Regions from separate parts of the Streptomyces sp. MAI_2237 genome, predicted to be linked through region 3. Evidence: riboswitches for the same ligand, from Rfam matches in the RefSeq annotation. Region 3 holds a riboswitch; each other region holds the start of a gene.
What was found. A riboswitch is a leader RNA that binds a small molecule or an ion and turns the genes downstream of it on or off. The one in region 3 is predicted to bind cyclic di-AMP.
Positions count from the first base shown of each region.

Region 1: another riboswitch for cyclic di-AMP. It lies ahead of LN251_RS23330 (M23 family metallopeptidase); the one in region 3 lies ahead of LN251_RS26880 (M23 family metallopeptidase).
Region 2: another riboswitch for cyclic di-AMP. It lies ahead of LN251_RS34205 (NlpC/P60 family protein); the one in region 3 lies ahead of LN251_RS26880 (M23 family metallopeptidase).

Region 1 covers NZ_JAJPGQ010000003.1:2,804,745-2,809,570, forward strand. The annotation lists gene LN251_RS23325 (M16 family metallopeptidase) at 1-601, shown strand, start outside; cyclic di-AMP (ydaO/yuaA leader) riboswitch at 805-969, shown strand; gene LN251_RS23330 (M23 family metallopeptidase) at 982-1,755, shown strand; gene LN251_RS23335 (GntR family transcriptional regulator) at 1,946-2,629, shown strand; gene LN251_RS23340 (HPr family phosphocarrier protein) at 2,768-3,049, opposite strand; gene LN251_RS23345 (bifunctional acetate--CoA ligase family protein/GNAT family N-acetyltransferase) at 3,240-4,826, shown strand, end outside.
Region 2 covers NZ_JAJPGQ010000005.1:1,285,483-1,290,308, reverse strand. The annotation lists gene LN251_RS34220 (VOC family protein) at 1-83, opposite strand, end outside; gene LN251_RS34215 (LuxR C-terminal-related transcriptional regulator) at 110-865, opposite strand; partial or broken gene LN251_RS34210 (enolase C-terminal domain-like protein) at 1,123-1,404, opposite strand; gene LN251_RS34205 (NlpC/P60 family protein) at 1,530-3,134, opposite strand; cyclic di-AMP (ydaO/yuaA leader) riboswitch at 3,143-3,302, opposite strand; gene LN251_RS34200 (DUF5997 family protein) at 3,521-3,928, opposite strand; gene LN251_RS34195 (LysR family substrate-binding domain-containing protein) at 3,987-4,733, shown strand.
Region 3 covers NZ_JAJPGQ010000003.1:3,608,747-3,613,572, forward strand. The annotation lists gene LN251_RS26875 (alpha-galactosidase) at 1-1,989, shown strand, start outside; cyclic di-AMP (ydaO/yuaA leader) riboswitch at 2,297-2,462, shown strand; gene LN251_RS26880 (M23 family metallopeptidase) at 2,467-3,387, shown strand; gene LN251_RS26885 (SGNH/GDSL hydrolase family protein) at 3,640-4,425, shown strand; gene LN251_RS26890 (TetR/AcrR family transcriptional regulator) at 4,465-4,826, opposite strand, start outside.

The DNA.
Region 1 (4,826 bases), 800 kb from region 3:
CCAGACGCAGCTGCTCATCGGCCGCGTCGGCCCTGACCGGCACGACCGGGTGTGGCCGGCGCAGGTGCTCGGCACGTACTGCCTCGGCGGCACCCTCACCTCCCGCCTGGACCGCGTCCTGCGCGAGGAGAAGGGCTACACCTACGGTGTGCGCGCGTTCGGGCAGGTCCTCCGGTCCGCGCCGGACGGCACGGGCGCGTCGATGCTCGCCATCAGCGGCTCCGTCGACACCCCGAACACCGGCCCGGCGCTCGACGACCTCTGGAAGGTGCTGCGCACGCTCGCCGAGGGCGGCCTCACCGACGCCGAGGTCGACGTCGCCGTGCAGAACCTCGTGGGCGTGGCGCCGCTGAAGTACGAGACGGCCGCGGCGGTCGCGAGCACGCTGGCCGACCAGGTCGAGCAGCACCTGCCCGACGACTACCAGGCGACGATGTATCAGCAGCTCGCCTCGACCGGCACGGTGGAGGCCACCGCGGCGGTGGTGAGCGCGTTCCCGGTGGACCGTCTGGTGACCGTCCTCGTCGGCGACGCGGCGCAGATCAAGGAGCCGGTGGAGGCGCTCGGCATCGGTGAAGTGACCGTGGTTTCCGCCGAGTAGCGGCACGCGCGCGTGGACGGGCCCTGGTGACCGACCTGTCACCAGGGCCCTTCTATGTCCGAATTGGCGCGGAATTGAAGGAGAGATGCCCATGTGCCCTGTGGGATGCGCTACAAAAGCCGCGTTCCGTTTGGGAATTGAAAGGCGCCCCGCTTAGCTTCATCCGGGCTGTCCGTCAGGCACCGCGCCGCATCCGCGGCACCGGGCAGTCATCGCCGAGTCCCCGTACGGCGCGAGCCAGGGGAGCCGGGGACCCACCGTAGTCCCTGGGGTGAATCGGACGCCCGCGCGAGCCGCGAGGGGGTCCGTAGGAGACCTTCCTGCTCCGAACCCGTCAGCTAACCCGGTAGGCGAGAGGGAAGGAAAGGACCAGCCTGTACATGGCGTTCATGTGCGCCACCGGGAAGCACCGTCGTCCCAGCCGCATCAAGCGTTCCACCGCCCAGGTCGCCGGCGTCGCGGCCCTCGCCACCACCGGTGTCATCGGCGCCCTCGCGGCCCCCGCGCTCGCCGCCGACAACTCCGTCGACGCCGTCGAGCAGACCGGCTTCACCCCCGTCATCACCATCGGCGACTCGATCGCCGAGAAGATCGACGCGCAGGCCGAGGCCCAGAAGCAGGCCGCCGAGGAGGCCGCCCGAAAGAAGGCCGCCGAGGAAGCCGCGCGCAAGAAGGCCGAGGCGCTCGCCAAGAAGGAGCGCGAGGCCAAGGAGCGCGCCGCCCGGGAGGCCGAGCGCAAGCGCCTGAACTCCTTCGTCGCGCCGATCTCCGGCTCCTACGTCTCCACGGGCTACAAGGCCAGCAGCTCCCTGTGGTCCTCCGGCAGCCACACCGGCATCGACTTCCACGCCGCGAGCGGCACGTCGGTCCACGCCGTGGGCTACGGCACGGTCGTCCAGACCGGCTGGGGCGGGGCCTACGGCAACCAGATCGTGATCCGGATGAACGACGGGACGTACACCCAGTACGGCCACCTGTCGTCCATCGGCGTCTCCGTCGGCCAGAAGGTCGTCACCGGCCAGCAGATCGGGCTCTCGGGCTCCACCGGCAACACCACCGGACCGCACCTGCACTTCGAGGCCCGTACGACCCCCGACTACGGCTCGGACATCGACCCCGTCGCGTACCTGCGCTCGCACGGCGTGAACGTCTGACGACGTCCCCCACGGACTGAGAGGACCCCGGCTCCCCCGAGCCGGGGTTTTCGTCGTTTCTGTCGCCCCCGTGTCCAAAAAATATCCATGGATTCCGGCCCGCCGTCGGAAATTCCGGCTCACTGCAATAGAGTCGCTGGACACAACGTCAATCGTCGACGTTTCACGGGGATTAAGACGGAGGTCGGTCATGCGTATTCCGGCGCACTCGGTGTGCACGGCCATCCGGGACGACATCGTCGCGGGTGTCCACGAGCGTGGCGGCCGTCTCACCGAGGAACTCCTCGCCCGTCGCTACGGCGTCTCACGCGTCCCCGTCCGCGAGGCCCTGCGCACCCTGGAGGCCGAGGGCTTCGTGGTGACCCGCCGGCACGCGGGCGCGTGCGTGGCGGAGCCGACCGAGCAGGAGGCCGCCGACCTGCTGGAGATGCGCATGCTGCTGGAGCCGCTGGGCGCGTCCCGGGCCGCCCAGCGGCGCACCGAGGCCCACCTCAAGGTCCTGCGCGGCCTGGTCAGACTGGGCCAGGAGCGGGCCAGGAGGGGCGGCAGCGAGGACCTGCGCTCCCTGGGGAGCTGGTTCCACGAGACGCTCGCCCAGGCCTGCGGCAGCCCCGCCCTGACGTCGATGCTGACCCAGCTGCGCCACAAGATCGCCTGGATGTACGTGGTGGACGCGCCGGCCAACCCCGTGGAGTCCTGGGCGGAGCACGGCGCGATCGTCGACGCCGTGGCCCGGGGCGACGCCGAGCGCGCGCGGGCGATCACGACCCTGCACGCCGAGCGCTCGACCGCCGCGCACCGGCTGCGGTACGGCGGCGCGAACGGTGTGAGGAACTCGCAACATGCCGTAAACATGTCGGGCCTGCGGCATTAACACGAACGCCGTATACAAAGAGCAGAGAATTCCGGGGGGCTATTTCATGCTGCCCGTCGTCGAGAATTACCGACACCGGCACCGGAAATGCGAAGGGCCCGCCCGGTAATTCGGACGAGCCCTTCGGCGGTGCCGCGATCAGACGGTCTCGGGAAGCTCCTCGAGTCCCTCGGAGACCAGCTTGGCCAGCCGGTCGAGGGCGGCGTCCGCGCCCTCGGCGTCGGAGGCGAGGACGATCTCCTCGCCGCCCTGGGCGCCCAGGCCCAGGACCGCCAGCATGGAGGCCGCGTTGACGGGGTTGCCGTCGGCCTTGGCGATCGTCACCGGGATACCTGCGGCCGTGGCGGCCCGGACGAAGATGGAAGCGGGGCGGGCGTGGAGGCCCTCGGCCCAGCCGACGTTGACGCGGCGCTCAGCCATGTGATGCTGCCCTTCGGTGTTCAGGGTTGTCTAGACCAGTTTCCCACACGTGAAGTGTCTCCGGAGCGGTCCTCACGTTCCGTTCCGGGATGGGCGGTCGGGCCGCGGCCTCGGCCCGACGCACGTCCTCTTCGGTTCTGACACAGACTGCCTCGCGCCGCTGTCGGACGCGAGCCGTACTCTGGGGCCCATGCAGACCACGCCGGACCGGCACGAGTACCCCGCCCACTGGGAGGCCGACGTGGTGCTGCGCGACGGCGGCACCGCGCGCATCCGCCCCATCACCGTCGATGACGCAGATCGCCTCGTCAGCTTCTATGAGCAGGTCTCGGACGAGTCGAAGTACTACCGCTTCTTCGCGCCCTACCCTCGCCTGTCCGCCAAGGACGTCCACCGCTTCACGCACCACGACTTTGTGGACCGGGTGGGACTCGCGGCCACGGTCGGCGGCGAGTTCATCGCCACCGTACGCTACGACCGCATCGGCGCCGACGGAACGCCCGCGTCCGCGCCCGCCGACGAGGCCGAGGTCGCCTTCCTCGTCCAGGACGCCCATCAGGGCCGCGGTGTGGCCTCCGCCCTCCTCGAGCACATCGCCGCCGTCGCCCGCGAGCGGGGCATCCGCCGCTTCGCCGCCGAGGTGCTGCCCGCCAACACCAAGATGATCAAGGTGTTCACGGACGCCGGGTACACCCAGAAGCGCCACTTCGAGGACGGCGTCGTCCGCCTGGAGTTCGACCTCGAACCCACCGACCGCTCCGTCGCCGTGCAACGCGCGCGTGAGCAGCGCGCCGAAGGCCGTTCCGTACGGCGCCTGCTGGCACCCGGCTCCGTCGCCGTCGTCGGCACCGGCCGCGCGCCAGGGGGAGTGGGGCGCAGCCTTCTCGACAACATCCAAGACGCCGGTTACGCCGGGCGCCTCCACGCCGTCAACGCCGCCTTCCCCGAGGACCTCAAGGACCTCGACGGCGTCCCCGCCCACCGCTCGGTGCGCGACATCGACGGCCCCGTCGACCTCGCCGTGGTCGCCGTGCCCGCCGAGCACGTCCCCCAGGTCGTCACCGAGTGCGGCGAACACGGCGTGCAGGGGCTCGTCGTGATCTCCGCCGGGTACGCCGAGAGCGGCCCCGAGGGACGCGAGCGCCAGCGCGAACTCGTCCGGCACGCGCGCACGTACGGCATGCGGCTCATCGGCCCGAACGCCTTCGGCGTCATCAACACCTCCGAGCAGGTACGGCTCAACGCCTCCCTCGCCCCCCAGATGCCCCGCCCCGGCCGCATCGGCCTGTTCGCCCAGTCCGGCGCCATCGGCATCGCCCTGCTGTCCCGGCTGCACCGGCGCGGCGGCGGCGTCACCGGCGTGACCGGCGTGTCCACCTTCGTCTCCTCCGGCAACCGTGCCGACGTCTCCGGCAACGACCTCATCCAGTACTGGTACGACGACCCGGACACCGACGTCGTCCTCATGTACCTGGAGTCCATCGGCAACCCCCGCAAGTTCACCCGCCTCGCGCGGCGCACGGCGGCCGCCAAACCGCTGGTCGTCGTCCAGGGCGCCGGTTCGGCGCCGCAGGGCCACGCCGTACGCGCCACCCGGCTGCCGCACGCCACGGTCTCCGCGCTGCTCAGGCAGGCCGGCGTCATCCGCGTCGACACCATCACCGAACTCGTCGACGCCGGACTGCTGCTCGCCCGCCAGCCGCTGCCCGCCGGACCCCGGGTGGCGATCCTCGGCAACTCCGAGTCGCTCGGCCTGCTCACCTACGACGCCTGCCTC
Region 2 (4,826 bases), on a different contig from region 3:
AGCCAGTCGACCGCCGCGCGCACGTCCGGGTAGATCAGGACGGGGATGACCGTCGCGGCGGGGATCGAGCGGTTCGGCTTCATGGCGGGCTCCGAGGGTGACGGCGCCCCTACCGCCGTGCGGACGGTGCGGGCACCAGGCCGAGTTGCTGGGCGCGCAGGACCGTGCTGATGCGGTCGCGTGTGCCCAGTTTGCGGTAGATCTTCTCGATGTGCTTGTGGACCGTACGATCCGAGATGCCGAGCCGGCGGCCGATCGCGTCCGCGGTCAGAGCGTCCGTGAGCAGCAGCAGGACGGTCGTCTCCCGCGGCGTCAGCCCCGTGTCGGCCGCCCGGTCGCGGGCGCTGCCGGCGGACCGCCGCAGGCGCTCCAGCAGGTGCCGCTGCCGGTCGACCGCGGCCAGCAGCGGCTGCACCTCGCGCGCTGCCCGGACATGGTCGTCGGTGAAGTCCTTACCCGAGCGGTAGACCATGCAGCCGGTGATCGGGCCACCCGCCTTCGGCAGTGGGATCGCCAGCACATGGTCCGCGTCCATGAGGCCGCCGATCAGCCGCGCCGTCGGGCTCGTGGACCAGGCGCGGCCGGCCGCCCGGCGGGCGGTGACCGGGGTGCGGTCCCGGCCCGCCGTGTACAGGGGCGCGAAGGGGTAGCCCTCCCGCAGCAGGCCCAGGGACTCGGCGTCGAGCCGGGCGAAGTCGTCGGCGACGGCGGCGGGCATGCCGACCGTGCCCGAGGACGCGTTCCACTCGTCCAGCTTGTAGATCAGCGTCTCGCCGCCGCACAGCGCCGGCAGTGCCTCGGCCAGCAGCGGCCACAGCCGTTCCGGCTCGCTTTCGTTGAGGGCCGCGACGGCCACCGACAGCATGCGTTCATGGGCTCCGACCAGCGCCTGTGCCACGTTTCCGACTCCGCGTACGCAGTTGTACCCATACCGGACGACGTCCACGGTGCCCCAGAATGCGGACGGGCACCAAGACGCTCTCGGAAACACTCCAGCACATCGTCGCTCCGGCGGCCGCGGCGGGGGAGACCCGGCGGTTCGATACGGGGGGACGGCCGGTTCACCTCCGACCCCGGATCCGGTGCGGGCCGCCGGGACGGGGGACCGGCGGCCCGCGGCGTTCACCAGCGCGGCAGTCGCGGCTCGAAGTCGGGCCGGACCCGCCGCATGCAGCCCGTGGAGTCGCGGGTCCGCACCCCCGACTCCACGTACAGCCGGTGCAGCCTGCCCAGCGCCTCGTGGTCCAGCTCCACGCCCAGTCCCGGTCCTTCGGGGACCGCGACCTGGCCGTCGCGGAACTCCAGCACACCCGGACGGATCACGTCGTCGGCGAAGTTCCACGGATAGTGCGTGTCGCAGGAGTGGTCGAGCCGGGGGATGGCCGCGGCGACGTGCGTCACGGAGCCTGTGCAGGGCCTGCCGACAGGTGTGGTGGAGCGGGACGGCATGACGAAGAGCCCCGCGCCGACTGGCGGCGCGGGGCCCGGAACGCTCTTCGGTTGTGGACGGTCGGAGGTGTGACGGAACCTCAGGCCGGGCGTACGGCGATGCGGATCGCCGCCTCGCCGGCGTTGTGGATCGACTCCTCACGGATGACGGAACCCGGTCCGGGGGCGTGGATCATCAGGCCGTTCCCCGTGTAGAGCCCCACGTGGCTGAAGTTGTCGTGGAAGAAGATCAGGTCACCGGGGCGGCTCTCGGCGAGGGGGATCACCGTGCCGGCACTCGACTGCTCGTGCGTGCTGCGCGGCAGCGCGACCCCGGCGGCCTTCCAGGCGGCCTGGGTGAGTCCCGCGTTGTCGTACGACTCCGGGCCGACGGCCCCCCACAGACACGGCCTGCCGATCTGCGCGCGGGCGAACTCCACGGCACGGTCGGCCTTCGTGCCGGTGGGCGTCTCGACGGCCGGGACGCCCGTCTCCAGGACGGTCGGCTGCGGCGCCCGCTGCTCCTCGACCACCGGCACGCCGGTGTCCAGAACCGACGGCTCCCGCAACCGCCGCGCCTCGTCGGCCGCCCGCCGAGCCCGCTCCTGCGCCACCGGGTCCCGCCAGTCGGTCTGCGCAGCCGCGACGATCTGCTGAGCACCCGTGTCCCAGCCGGTCTGTGCCGGGGCGGACGGTGCCATGGTCTGCGCGACGAGTTGCTGTGCCCCGGTGTCCCAGCCGGGTTGGGCCGGGGCGGACGGTGCCATGGTCTGCGCGACGAGTTGCTGTGCGCCGGTGTCCCAGCCCGGCTGCGTCGGCGCGGCGGCGGGCTGCTGGGGTGTGGCTGTCCAGTCCGGCTGGGCCGGTGCGGAGTCGTTCGTCGTGCGTGCCGCGGCCGCCTGCTGGACCTGGGCCGCCCAGCTGGGCTGGGCCGGCGTGGCCTCGATCGCGGCGGGAGCCGCCGCCTGCGGGCCGGCCTGCCAGGTGCTCCGGTCGGGCTGCGCAGCGACGGCGGGGCGCGGAGCGGAGGTCTGCCGGGCGACGTGCCGGTACAGCAGATCGCTGGCCGCGGCGACCTTGCGCTGGCTCTCCTGCTTGGACTTGCGCAGCGAGGTCTGCCGGGACTCCACGGGCGCCGGGGTGGCCGCTTCCTGCCGGGGCTGCGGCACCGCGGGGAGCGCCGCCGTCGGACCGGCGGGCAGCTCGGCCACCGGGCGCCGGGGTCCGGCGGCGGGCAGCTCGGGCACGGCCCGCGCGGGGGCCTCCAGCTCACGAGCCGCACGGGCCTCCACCGGCCGCGCGGGCCGGCCGGCCGCGGGGCGCCTGGCCGGCGTGCGGTCGCCCGGGAGGATCGCCGGGACCGTCGGCCCGATGGACGTCCGGGCCATGTCGAACCACTGCCGGCTGACGTTGTCGAGGTCGGGGTCCGAGGTCCTGCGCGGCTGACCGCCCCGCTCGCCGGTGCCGCGCGCGTTCTGCACGCGGGTCAGGTTGAACTGGCCGGTGTCGTCCTCGGCACGGGCGTACAGGCTGCTCACGCGCTGCTGGACGTCTTCCCGGCTGGGTGCTTCGTCGCCCGGCTGGGGCGAGGCGTCGGCCGTCTGCGAGAACAGGGCCACCGAGGTGAGGGCGGCCGTCGCGAGGGCGGAGTTGCGCATACCGGGGAGGCCGAAGCCTCCGGCACGCGACGATCGTTCCGGCGCCATGGGGGCCGTACTCCTTCCGTGCTCCGCCTACCGAGTTAGCTGTCGGGTTCGGGCGGTCGATTCCGGAAGGCATGCCCTACGGCCCCTGCCCCGAAGGGCGGTCGGGCCGATTCACCCCATGTTCGGTTGGGTCCCCGGTTCCGGCCGCCGCGAAGGCGTACCGAATTGGGCGGAGGCCGCTCTTCCCGACGGGGTTCGTCGGAGTGACACGAGCGGCCTGAGGCCAAGTTAGCCAACTTGTGCGCCTCGTGTGAAGGTTGACGGCCGGAATGTCCGATACGCTTTTGTGACCTTCGTTGTGACGCACCGTCAGATGCCCCGACGGTGGACCGAGGGCGCGCAGATGGTGACAGGGAGTCACCGAACTGCCCTCGCTCGCAGGGTGATCAGGAACGCCGGCCCTGGTCCTGCTCGGCCGCCCGCTCGGCGTTGCGCTTCTTGATCCGCGCGCCCTCCTTGCGGACCTCGGCCTGCGTGGCGCGCTCCTTGACCAGCCACTCGGGCTGCTCCTGCTTCAGCGCCTCGATCTCCTCGGTGGTGAGGGCCTCGGTGACCCCGCCGCGCGCGAGACCCGAGATGGAGATCCCCAGCTTCGCCGCGACCACCGGACGGGGGTGCGGGCCGTTGGCCCGCAGCTCGCGCAGCCACTCGGGCGGGTTCGCCTGGAGCTCGTCGAGCTGGGCGCGCGAGACGGCGCCCTCCCGGAACTCGGCGGGGGTGGCCTCGAGGTACACACCCAGCTTCTTCGCCGCGGTGGCGGGCTTCATCGTCTGGGCGGTCTGGTGCGACTTCATGGGGTCCAGGGTATCGAGCGTGTACGACGCCTCCGACCACGGCCGGTAACCTGGCGGGGTGACAGGCTCGGAAGCATCCCAGACGTTCCGGCTTGCGTACGTCCCGGGGACGACGCCCGCCAAGTGGGTGCGGATCTGGAACGAGCGCCTGCCCGACATCCCGCTGATCCTCCAGCCCGTACCGGCCGCCGAGGCCCCCGGCGTGCTGCGCGCTGGCGAGGCCGACGCGGGCCTGGTGCGGCTGCCGGTGGACCGTACGTACTTCAGCGCCATTCCCCTCTACACCGAGACGACGGTGGCCGTCGTACCGAAGGATCACGTGATCACGGCGGCGGAGGAGATCACCCTCGCCGACCTGGCCGACGAGGTGCTCTTCCACCCTCTCGACGACGTCTTCGACTGGGACGCCCCGCCGGGCGAGCCCGCCTTCGAACGCCCCGCGACGACCGAGGACGCCGTCGAGCTCGTCGCGGCGGGTGTCGGCCTGCTGGTGGTGCCCCAGTCCCTGGCCCGCCTCCACCACCGCAGGGACCTCACCTACCGTCCGGTGACCGACGCGCCCCAGTCGGGCGTGGCCCTGTGCTGGCCGGAGGACGCCACCACCGACCTGGTGGAGGACTTCATCGGCATCGTGCGCGGCCGTACGGCCAACAGCTCCCGTGGCCGCAAGCCCCAGCCGGCCGAGAAGACCGCGGACAAGCCGGCACCCCGCCGCAAGCCCGCGCCGGCCAAGACGCCGGGCCGCAACCCCAGAGCGGGTACGTCGAAGACCCCCAAGCGAGGAAAGCCCCGCCGCCGCTCGTAGTCCCCACGGCGCGGGCCGGGACGCTCCTGGGGCCGACCTGCCGCTCAACGGGAAACCGGCTGGTCCACGAGGGTGGCGAGGTTCCTCCCTGGC
Region 3 (4,826 bases):
GAGCTCCTGCATCTGCACTGGGGTCCACGGATCGCCCTGGCCGACGCCGAGGCCCTCGCCGTACGCCCGCTGCCCGACTACCGTCCCTTCGAGTCCCCGCTCGACGGCCGTGAGGAGTACCCGGTCGAGGGCGGCCCGCGCTTCGTGCGCCCCGCCCTGTCCGTGCGCTCCGCGGAGCGGCGCGGCACGGAGTGGCGCTTCGAGGCGTACGAGGCGGAGGGCGACCACCTCCGGCTCAGGTTCCGCGACGGCGGGTTCGCGATCACCCTGCACCACCGGATGCGGCACGACGTCGTCGAGCGCTGGGTGACCCTCGACAACGAGGGCCCCGGCGCCCTGGAGTTGCTGCGCGCGGACGCGGCCACCTGGACCCTCCCCGACCGCGACGGCTGGCGGCTGTCCCAGCTGCACGGCCGCTGGGCCGCCGAGTCCCGGCTCACCAGCTCGCCGCTCACCTACGGCGAGAAGATCATCGGCAGCCGCCGCGGGCACACCGGACACCAGCACCTGCCCTGGGTCGCCCTCGACACCGACGCCACCGAGGAGCGCGGCGAGGTCTACGGCTGCGCCCTGGGCTGGTCCGGCTCCTGGCGCATCGCGGTGGCCCAACTCCCGGACGCGCGCGTGCAGATCACCGGCGGCGCCGGGTACGACGACTCCGGACTGCTGCACCTGGCGGCGGGGGAGTCGTACACCACTCCCGTCTTCGCCGGGCTGTGGAGCGACGGCGGCTTCGGCGGTGCGAGCCGGGCCTGGCACGCCTACCAGCGCGCGTACGTCGTCCCGGACGCCGAGAAGGACCGCCCCGTGCTGTTCAACTCCTGGGAGGCCACGGAGTTCGACATCTCCGAGGAGCAGCAGGGCGCCCTCGCGCGGCGGGCCGCGGCGATCGGCGTGGAGCTGTTCGTCGTCGACGACGGCTGGTTCGGCAAACGCATCAGCGACCGGGCCGGGCTCGGCGACTGGACGCCCAACCCGGACCGCTTCCCCAAGGGCCTGGCACCGCTCGCCGACTACGTGCACGCACTCGGCATGCAGTTCGGTATCTGGGTCGAGCCCGAAATGGTCAACCCGGACAGTGACCTGTACCGTGCCCACCCCGACTGGGTGCAGTTCCAGCCCGGGCGCAGGCGGACGGAGCTGCGCAACCAGCTCGTGCTTAACCTCGCCCGCGAGGACGTCCAGGAGTACCTCTGGGAGCGGCTCGACGCGCTCCTGTCCAGCGCCCCGATCGACTACGTCAAGTGGGACTTCAACCGCTGCTTCACGGACGCCGGCTGGCCCGGCGACGCCTATCCGCAGCGCCTCTGGGTCGACCACGTGCATGCCCTGTACGCCCTGCTGGACCGGCTCCGGGCGGCCCACCCCGGCGTCGTCTTCGAGTCCTGCTCGGGCGGCGGCGGACGGATCGACCTCGGGATCATGAGCCGTACGGACCAGGTGTGGACCTCGGACAACACCGATCCGCTCGACCGGCTCGCCATCCAGCACGGCTTCAGCCAGATCCACCCCGCGCGCGTGATGGCCGCCTGGGTCACCGACAGCCCCAACACCCAGCTCAACGGGCGCGTCAGCTCGCTGCGCTTCCGGTTCGTCAGTGCCATGGCCGGAGTCCTCGGCGTGGGTGGGGACCTCACGCAGTGGACCGAGGAGGAACTGGCCGAGGCCCGCGACTGGGTCGGCCTGTACAAGGTGATCCGGCCGCTCGTCCAGCACGGCGAGCTCCACCGTCTGAGGCCGCCGACGGGCGGGCTGAGCGCGGTGCAGTACACGCGCGGGGACGAGACGGTCGTCCTCGCCTGGCTGCAGGCGCAGAGCTACGGCGAGCCTGTACCGGCCCTGCGGCTGCGGGCCCTCGACCCGACCGCATCGTACGAATGCCTCGAAACGGGCGAAGTGTATCGAGGTGCCGTATTGCTGCATCACGGACTGCGAACCGGACTGCGGGGCGACCTTGATGCGGCAGTTCTCCGACTGCGCCGCATCTGACTCTTGTGTCCGAATTGGCGCGTTGGTTCTGCTTCATTCCAACTCGCGCCGCAGCAAGGGAAGCTGGAGCAGCGTCACGTGAGCAGCGTCATAGCCGTGACGGTGCGTACCTCGTCATGCTCACGTAATCGCTCTGTCATTCCTGCGGATTGACGCGCCGGACGAAGCGGAAATTCACGGAGAGTGACCGTGAATTTCCGCGGAGGATCAAGGGAAACGCATTCGCGGGGAACCGTCGCTTGTCCCCTCGCGTCCTCGTCGCTTACGTTCCACACCAATCCGGACGGACGCCCAATCCTGCCGCCGCCCGGAGCCCGCACCAACTCACCCGTGAACGGCAGGAGCGGGGGACCCACAGGTACAACGCCTGTTCCGGTCTCCGGAACGGCTAGGGGTACAGCCGCGACCAGCGCGCGGCCGGGCATCTCCAGCCCGCACCCGACAGCTCACCTCGCAGGCGCCGGAGAGGAATTCGCCATGCCCGCGAAGGGTAAGCACCGCCGCCCGAAGCCCCAGCGCTTCACCCGCTCCATAGCCGTCGCCGGAACCGGCGGCGCCGCGCTCGCCCTCCCGCTGATGGGTGCCACCGGCGCCCACGCGGCCACCGCCCAGTCCGCTTCCCAGTCGGTTTCGGAAAAGGCCGTGCAGGTCCTTCCGAATACCGTGAAGAAGACGACCGAAAAGAAGAACACCGCCTCCGAAAAGGCGGTGCACGTCTATTCGGTGCGCTCCGGTGACTACCTTTCGAAGATCGCCGAGGAGCAGCACGTCAGCGGTGGCTGGCACAAGCTCTACACCGACAACCGCGACGCCGTCGGCGACGACCCGTCGCTGATCCACCCGGGTCTGAAGCTCACGATCGGCAAGAAGGCCGCGACGGGCACCACCAAGTCCTCCTCCGCGCAGCGCCCGGCCCCGTCCAAGGAGCGCTCCTCCTCCGCGGGCAAGGCCACCACCCGGAGCGCCACGGCGACCACCACCGCCGCCACCGGCTTCCAGCTCCCCGTCTCCGGCGCGACCGTCGGCACCGGCTACCGCGTGGCCGGCAGCATGTGGTCCAGCGGCTACCACACCGGCGTCGACTTCGTCGTCCCCACCGGCACCTCCCTCAAGGCCGTGGGCGCGGGCACCGTCGTCTCCGCCGGCTGGGGCGGCGCGTACGGCAACCAGGTCGTCATCCGGCTCGCCGACGGCTACTACGCCCAGTACGCGCACCTCTCGCAGCTCTCCGTCTCGGCCGGCCAGAGCGTGAGCCCGGGCCAGCAGGTCGGCCTCTCCGGCGCGACGGGCAACGTCACCGGCCCGCACCTGCACTTCGAGATCCGGACCACGCCGGACTACGGCTCCGACGTGGACCCGGTCGCCTACCTCCGCTCCAAGGGCGTCGCCGTCGGCTGACCCCCCGCCGCCACGCCGCCCGACACGCCGCCGAAGGCCGGACCCCGATCCCCGGGTCCGGCCTTCGGTGTGTGCGCCTGCCGATGGTCAACCCGTCAACCGTGCTGGTCGAGGCGTTATTCCGACCTTGGTCAACACTTTAGGAGTGGCTTATCTCACCGCCCGTCAAGCCCTGCCTACGGTCGCGTAGGTCACATTGGAAGGTGAATCATGACGGGCGTGGCAGACGATTCGAAGAGTGACAGCAGATCAGTGATCGGGTCGTACGTCGCGGTGGGGGACAGCTTCACCGAGGGCGTCGGCGACCCCGGCCCCGACGGGGCCTTCGTCGGCTGGGCGGACCGCTTCGCGGTACTCCTCGCGGACCGGCGCCCCGAGGGTGACTTCAGCTATACGAACCTCGCCGTGCGCGGCAAACTCCTCGACCAGATCGTGGCGGACCAGCTCCCGCAGGCCGTGGCGCTCGCCCCGGACCTGGTCTCCTTCTGCGCGGGCGGCAACGACATCATCCGGCCGGGCACCGACCCCGACGAGGTCGCCGAGCGGTTCGAGCGGGCCGTCGCCCGGCTCACCGAAGTCGCCGGCACCGTCATGGTGACGACCGGGTTCGACACCCGTGGCGTGCCCGTGCTCAAGCACCTGCGCGGCAAGATCGCCACCTACAACGGCCATGTACGGGCCATCGCCGACCGGTACGGCTGCCCCGTGCTCGACCTGTGGTCGCTGCGTTCGGTCCAGGACCGCAGGGCCTGGGACGGCGACCGGCTCCACCTCTCGCCCGAGGGGCACACGCGCGTGGCGCTGCGCGCCGGGCAGGTCCTCGGCCTGGAGATCCCGGCAGACCCCGACCAGCCCTGGCCGCCGCTCCCGCCGCGGGGCACCCTGGAGATGCGGCGGGACAACGTGCAGTGGGCCCGCGAGTACCTGGTGCCGTGGATCGGGCGCCGGCTGCGCGGCGAGTCGTCCGGCGACCACGTCACGGCGAAGGGCGCCCTGTCACCCGAGGACATCAGGACCCGGATCGCCTCCGTCGCCTGACGCCCGGCGGAATGAGGCCCCCGGTGCGTACCGGGGGCCTCACGCCTGCGATGCGGTCAACGCCGCGCGGTCCAGGCCCAGTTCGCGTGCCAGCGCCTCGTCCACCCACTCCTGCGCCCGGGTCCGCGAGACGGCACCGGCGTACGAGGTCAGCTGCACCGCCAGCCCGTCCAGCAGGGCCGTCAGGCGCAGGGCCGCGCCGAAGGGGTCGGGGCACCGGAACTCACCCGCGGCGACGCCCTCCGCGACGACCTCGGCGAGCGCCGCCTTCCACCGCTTGTCGAGGTCCTGCGCCACCTCCCGCAGCGCGGGCTCGCGCAGCGCCGCCGCCCAGCCCTCGATCCACAGCCGCCAGCCCTTGGCCTGGCCGGTCGGCGCGTACCAGCGCACGGCGGCGCGCA